3 regions of the Variovorax sp. VRV01 genome follow, and region 3 is predicted to be linked to each of the others. Evidence: predicted binding sites of a transcription regulator. Region 3 holds the regulator's gene; each other region holds the start of a gene.
What was found. Region 3 encodes LexA, which represses DNA repair genes until DNA is damaged. Its sites were predicted from a motif close to ACTGTATNNNNATACAGT; they were not measured.
Positions count from the first base shown of each region.

Region 1: a site for LexA is predicted at 1,079-1,096, ahead of IB278_RS20725 (PA0069 family radical SAM protein). Genes of this name have one in related genera too.
Region 2: a site for LexA is predicted at 1,058-1,075, ahead of IB278_RS11300 (ATP-dependent helicase). Genes of this name have one in related genera too.

Region 1 is NZ_JACVBS010000011.1:218,587-220,849, forward strand. Features, by position in the region: gene IB278_RS20715 (thiol-disulfide oxidoreductase DCC family protein) at 1-338, opposite strand, end outside; gene IB278_RS20720 (GbsR/MarR family transcriptional regulator) at 397-999, opposite strand; gene IB278_RS20725 (PA0069 family radical SAM protein) at 1,117-2,211, shown strand.
Region 2 is NZ_JACVBS010000005.1:203,773-206,035, forward strand. Features, by position in the region: gene corA (magnesium/cobalt transporter CorA) at 1-858, opposite strand, end outside; gene IB278_RS11300 (ATP-dependent helicase) at 1,088-2,263, shown strand, end outside.
Region 3 is NZ_JACVBS010000007.1:107,151-109,413, reverse strand. Features, by position in the region: gene IB278_RS14310 (asparaginase) at 1-487, opposite strand, end outside; gene lexA (transcriptional repressor LexA) at 561-1,244, shown strand; gene IB278_RS14300 (hypothetical protein) at 1,384-1,752, shown strand; gene IB278_RS14295 (D-2-hydroxyacid dehydrogenase family protein) at 1,843-2,263, shown strand, end outside.

The DNA of each region.
Region 1 (2,263 bases), on a different contig from region 3:
TAGCGGTTGCGCGCAAGCACCGCATAGGCGCGGTCGGCCAGCGGCGCGAGCAGCGGCAGGTCGAGCAGGAAGCTGCCGCTCGGCAGCCCGACGGCATCGCGGCAGGCGCGAATGGCGGGAACGCCCACGAACACCTGCCCCGCTGCGTCGACCGCGTGGATGGCGGCCATCAGCGCTGCGCGTGGGGCCGGGCCGGCGCCGAAGCCGGCGGGCGAGCAGTCCACGAGGTTCAGGCGGGCCGTGGTGTCGCGCGCCTTCATTGCGTTCATTTCTGCCGTGCACAAGGCACAGGTGGCATCGAAATAGACGGTCAGCGGATAGGTGGCAACGGCGGGCATAAGGTTTGTTTTCGTTGTTTCTGTCAAAACAGAAACTAAGAAGCAAAAAAAGAGCGGCTCAGATCATCGGCAGGCTGGCATGGTGGGCATCGGAATCGTCGTCCTTGCCGGAGGCCGCGGTAGTTGCCGCCGGCGCCGCATCGCCGCGAACGAACTTCTGCACGCTGGCCCCGAGCGTCAGCACCTTGTCGAGCGTGCCGGGCGAGAGCCGCAGCATTTCGTCGGCCCAGGTGGCGAGCTTGCTCATCAGGTCCATGGTGGAGCGGATGCGGTCCTGCGCATCGGCGGGCTCCTTCTGGAAGTCGGGGCTCGAGACGATCTCGCGCAGCACGCGGATGGTCGGGTCGAATTCGCGCTCCTTGCGCTCGCGCACCACGGTGCGGAACAGCTCCCAGACGTCGACGCTGGTTTCGAAATAGTCGCGCCGGTCGCCCAGGATGTGCGTCACGCGCACCAAGTTCCACGCCTGCAGTTCCTTCAGGCTGTTGCTCACGTTGGAGCGGGCCACGCCCAGCGTGTCGGAGAGCTCTTCCGCATGCATGGGCCTGCCGCGCGCGAACAGCAGCGCATGGATCTGCGAGACCGTGCGGTTGACGCCCCACATGGAGCCCATTTCTCCCCAGTGGAGAACGAACTTGCGTTGGATGTCGGTGAGTTCCATGCGTTGGAGTCTAGGATTTTATAAATTTCTGTCAAGAGAGAAATTCAAAATCAGCTTGATCCCGGAAAAGCTTTGGAATACTGTGTAAACATACAGTATTCGAGAGAAGGACCTGCCATGCCCGCCGCCCGGATCCCCATCCACGCCATCAAGGGCCGCGGCGCGGCCACGCGCCTGGCGCACCGCTTTTCGCGCGACGAGCGCAATGCCTTCGACGACGGCTGGGGCACGCTCGAAGAAGGTGCGGCCGAAGCCGAGGAACTGCTGCCGCTCGCCACCGAAGTGCGCTTCGAGGACGTGAAATCGGTGCTCAATCAAAACGACTCGCCCGATATTTCCTTCGACCGCTCGCTCAACCCGTACCGCGGCTGCGAGCACGGCTGCATCTACTGCTTTGCGCGGCCCACGCACAGCTACCTCAATCTCTCGCCGGGGCTCGACTTCGAAACCAAACTCATCGCCAAGCGCAACATCGTCGAGGTGCTGCGTGCCGAACTCGGCCGCAGGAGCTACCGGCCCAGCCACATCGCGATCGGCACCGCCACCGACTGCTACCAGCCCATCGAACGCGAACTGCGGCTCACCCGCTCGGTGATCGAGCTGCTGAAGGAAACGCACCATCCGTTTGCGCTGGTCACGAAATCGAGCGCGGTGGAGCGCGACCTCGACCTCATCGCGCCCATGGCCGCCGAGCACCTGGCCGCGGTGTACATCACCGTGACCACGCTCGACGGCGAGCTGGCCCGCAAGCTGGAGCCGCGCGCTGCCGCGCCGCACCGGCGGCTGCGCACCATCCGCACGCTGGCCGAGGCGGGCGTGCCGGTGGGCGTGAGCGTGGCGCCGCAGATTCCCTTCGTCAACGAAGACATGGAACAGGTGCTCGAAGCCGCCTGGGACGCCGGTGCGCGCAACGCCTTCTACACGGTGATCCGGCTGCCCTGGGAAGTGGCACCGCTCTTCAAGCAATGGCTCGAACTGCACTACCCGCAGCGCGCGGACCGCATCATGGCGCGCATCCACGAGATGCGCGGCGGCAAGGACTACGACGCCGACTTTGCCACCCGCATGAAGGGCTCCGGCCTCTGGGCCGACCTGATCCGCCAGCGCTTCGAAAAGGCGGCGAACCGCATCGGCTTCAACCGCGAGCGCATTGCGCTCGATCTCGGCGCGTTCCGGCCACCTGGCGCAGCGGGGCAGGGCAGCCTGTTCTAAGGGCGGCCGCGGCGGTGGTCCTGTTCCGGCGAAAAAGCGCTGCATCATGAGG
Region 2 (2,263 bases), on a different contig from region 3:
GATGCTCGCGATCAGCGTGGGCGGCAGCAGCGCCACGCTGGCCACCGAGAAGATCTTGATGGTCTTGTTCTGGTTGATGTTGATGAAACCGACGGTCGCATCCATCAGGAAGTTGATCTTGTCGAACAGGAAGGCCGTGTGGTTGTCCAGCGATTCGATGTCGCGCAGGATCTGCCGCGCCTCCTCGAACTGCTCGGCGTTGAGCATGCGGCTGCGCATCATGAAGCTGACCGCGCGGCGCGTGTCCATCACGTTGCGGCGGATGCGGCCGTTCAGGTCTTCCTGGCGCGCGATGGCGCCCAGCACCTCGCCCGCCAGCTCGTCGCTCACGTTGCCCTCGAGCACCTTCTTGCCTGCGATCTCGAGCTCGTCGTAGATGTTCTCCAGCGTGTCGGCCGAGTATTCGGCGTCGGCATCGAACAGTTTGAGCAGCACTTCCTTCGCGTCTTCGATGAGGCCCGGTGCGCGGCGCGCACGCATGCGCAGCAGCCGGAACACGGGCACGTCCTCGTCGTGGATCGAGAACAGCACGCCGCGGCTGCGAAGCTCGGTGTTGTGCTGGTTCAGGATGAAGGCCACGCGCACCGAGCGCGGGTCTTCGTCGTCGTCGATCAGGAAGTCGGAGCGGATGTGCAGCTCGCCGTTGTCTTCTTCATAGAAGCGGGCCGATTCCTCGATGTCCTCGTCCATCGCGTCTTCGGGAATCGAGAGGCCGTAGTACTGCTTGATCCAGCGCTTTTCCTCGAGCGTAGGCGATTCGAGGTCGACCCAGATCGGCTGAAACTTGGAAAGCTCCTCGAGCGCCTCGATCTCTTCCTGGACAAGGCGGCCGTTGGCGAGCGTAAAGATATTGAGCATGGGCTCACTCCCGTGAAATGGCTGAGGCGATGGGGCGAGGGGAGGGGTGCTTTCAATCCCCGGGCCCTGATGTCAGCGATCGAGGCGCGTCAGGACGCGGGAGTTGAAAGCTGCCGAGACGGTGCGGTTTCCATGATGCGGTCTCCAGTTGCAGCGAGCGGCAATTATGTCATCGGCCATGTGACGGCAGGTCCATCGATCTGGATGGACATACAGTAAAGTTGCGGCCATGCAGACTGCTGCGCTCCCCGTTTCCCACACCTCCGGCGCCACCCAGGCCGAGCGCCTCGCCGCGGCGCTCTCCGCCCTCAACGACGAGCAGCGCGCTGCCGTCGAGCACGGCGTCGGCACGCTGACCGGGCGCGACGAGCGGCCGCTGCTGGTGATTGCCGGCGCGGGCTCGGGCAAGACCAGCACGCTGGCGCACCGCGTTGCGCACCTCATCGCCGGCGGCGTTGATCCGCAGCGCCTGCTGCTTTTGACCTTCTCGCGCCGAGCGGCGCAGGAAATGGAGCGCCGCGCCGGCCAGGTGCTGGCGCGCGTGCTCGGGCTCAAAACCGACAAGCCGCCCGCGCTGCCCTGGGCCGGCACGTTCCACGGCATCGGCGCGCGCCTGCTGCGCGAATACGCCGCGCACATCGGCCTGAACGACCACTTCACGATCCACGACCGTGGCGACGCCGAGGACCTGATGGGCCTCGTGCGGCACGAACTCGGCCTGTCGTCGAGCGTGAACCGATTTCCGCGCAAGGGCACCTGCCTGTCGATCTATTCGCGCTGCGTCAACACGCGCGCGCCGCTGGCCGATGTGCTGGCCGAGGCCTTTCCGTGGTGCGCCGAATGGGAGGCCGAGCTCAAGCGCCTGTTCGGCGCCTACGTCGAAGTCAAGCAGCAGCAGAACGTGCTCGACTACGACGACCTGCTGCTCTACTGGGCCGGCATGGTGGCCGAGCCCGCGCTGGCGGCGCTGGTCGGCGCGCGTTTCGACCACGTCCTGGTCGACGAGTACCAGGACACCAACCTGCTGCAGGCCTCGATCCTGCTGGCCCTCAAGCCCGATGGCCGCGGTGTGACGGTGGTGGGCGACGACGCGCAGTCGATCTACTCGTTTCGCGGTGCAACCGTGCGTAACATCCTCGACTTTCCGTCGCAGTTCTCGCAGGCTGCGCGCGTGGTCACGCTGGAGCGCAACTACCGCTCGACCCAGCCCATTCTCGACGTGTCGAACCGGGTCATCGCGCAGGCGGCCGAGCGGCACGCCAAGACGCTCTGGACCGACAAGCCCTCCGCGGGCCGGCCGCAGCTGGTGCTGGTGCCGGACGAGGCGCAGCAGGCCGTCTGGGTGGCCGACAAGGTGCTGGCGCACCGCGAGGGCGGCCTGGCGCTCAAGTCGCAGGCGGTGCTG
Region 3 (2,263 bases):
GGATGGCACCCGCGCAGACCACCGTCACACCGTGCGCCGCCGATGTGGCCGCGACGGCGATGGCATCGCGCAGATTCTGCGGACCGTCGGGCGAGAGCGAGCTGGCCGGGCGCATGGCGCAGGTCAGCACCACGGGCTTGCCGGACGCAAGCGCCGCCTGGAGGAAGAAAGCCGTTTCCTCGATGGTGTCGGTGCCGTGCGTGATCACCACGCCCGCCACGTCGGCCTCGGCCAGCCAGAACGTGCAGCGCGTGGCGAGCTGCAGCCAGACGTCGAAAGCCATGTCCTTGCTGTCGAGCTGCGCCACCTGCTCCGCCACGAGCGCCACGCCTGCGGGCGCATCGATGCCGCCGAGCAGGTCCGCCACGCCCACCTCTCCAGCGGTGTAGCCAATGTTGTCGGCACCGCTCGCGGCCCGGCCTGCAATGGTGCCGCCGGTGCCCAGGACCACGATGCGCCGCAGGCCGGAGGAAGGGGAATTAACCATGGGTTGCCAACTTTTAAAAACTGGTTAAAAATACAGGTACTGGATATTCAGCCAGTGCCGCAAGGAACCACATATGCAGTTCGCCGTGAAGCTTACCGCCCGCCAGCAGCAGATCCTGGACTTGATCCAGAGCGCCATTGCCCGTACCGGCGCGCCGCCCACGCGGGCCGAAATCGCCAATGAGCTGGGTTTCAAGTCGGCCAATGCCGCCGAGGAGCACCTGCAGGCGCTGGCCCGCAAGGGCGTGATCGAACTTGTCAGCGGCACTTCGCGCGGCATCCGGCTCAAGGGCGATGCGCTGCGCTCGCTCAACGAGACGCGCCACCGCGAAGGCGGCCAATTCTCGCTCTCGCTGCCCGGCATGTCGCAGCTCGCGCTGCCTCTGATCGGCCGCGTGGCGGCGGGCTCGCCCATCCTCGCGCAGGAACACGTCGACCAGACCTATTACGTCGAGAACACGCTGTTCCAGCGCCAGCCCGACTACCTGCTCAAGGTGCGCGGCATGTCCATGCGCGACGCCGGCATCATGGACGGCGACCTGCTCGCGGTCCAGGCCACCAAAGAAGCGCGCAACGGCCAGATCGTGGTGGCGCGCCTGGGTGACGAAGTCACGGTCAAGCGCCTCAAGCGCAACAAGCAGGTCATCGAGCTGCATGCTGAAAACCCTGACTACCCGACCATCGTGGTCCAGCCCGGCGAGCCCTTCGAAATCGAAGGCCTGGCGGTGGGCCTGATCCGCAACACCATGCTGATGTAGGCCTTCGCGGCCTGCCGAAAGCAGCAACCCATCCGGCCGCAACAGGTGGCGGGCGTATGGCGCTTTGTCGCCATCACCCTGTTGCGTCCATTCAAAGAAATCCTGCCTGTGTTCAACCTCAGACTTTTTTGGAGTTCACATGGGAATCGCCCTCCTCGCCATCGCTGATTTGTGGATGCCGCTGCAATCGCTTGCAAGCCGGCTGCTGCCGGCACGCCGCCCGGCGCGGCGCGACACCGGCAGCAGCTCCGCCGGGTTGCGCTACGTCGCGGTCCGGCCGGCCTGCGCGGCCCGCGACCACGCGGCAACCCCCAAAGCGGCGCCGGCGCCCGTGCGGCCGCTGCGCGTCATCCGCGTGGTCGACGGCCCGCAGGGCGAAAGACGCAACACCAACCGCATGGTGATTTCGGGCCGCATGGCCGACGTCTGCGCCGAGCTCGACCGGCTGGCGGCACTCGAGGCGATGGAAACCATCAGCCCCGCGCCCCGCTCCACCCAGTTGCACTGAACCCGTGCACCCCGGTGACCACTGCCCGGGGTGGGTATCCAAACGTTCACACGCGCGTCACGCCAATGCTGCGAGGCACAATGGCACGCCATGAACATTGTGATCCTCGACGATTACCAGGACGCCGTGCGCAAGCTGCGCTGCGCCGCCAAGCTGGACGCGTACGCAGCCAAGGTCTACACCAACACGGTCAAGGGCATCGGGCAGCTTTCGGTCAGGCTGAAGGATGCCGACGTGATCGTGCTGATCCGCGAGCGCACCCAGATCTCCCGCCAGCTGATCGAAAAGCTCCCCAAGCTCAAGCTCATTTCGCAGACCGGGCGCGTCGGCGGCCATATCGACGTCACGGCCTGCACGGAGCGCGGCGTGGCGGTGGCCGAGGGCACCGGCTCGCCCCAGGCGCCTGCCGAGCTGACCTGGGCGCTGATCATGGCGGCCATGCGCCGCCTGCCGCAGTACATCAGCAACCTCAAGCACGGAGCCTGGCAGCAGTCGGGGCTCAAGTCGGCCT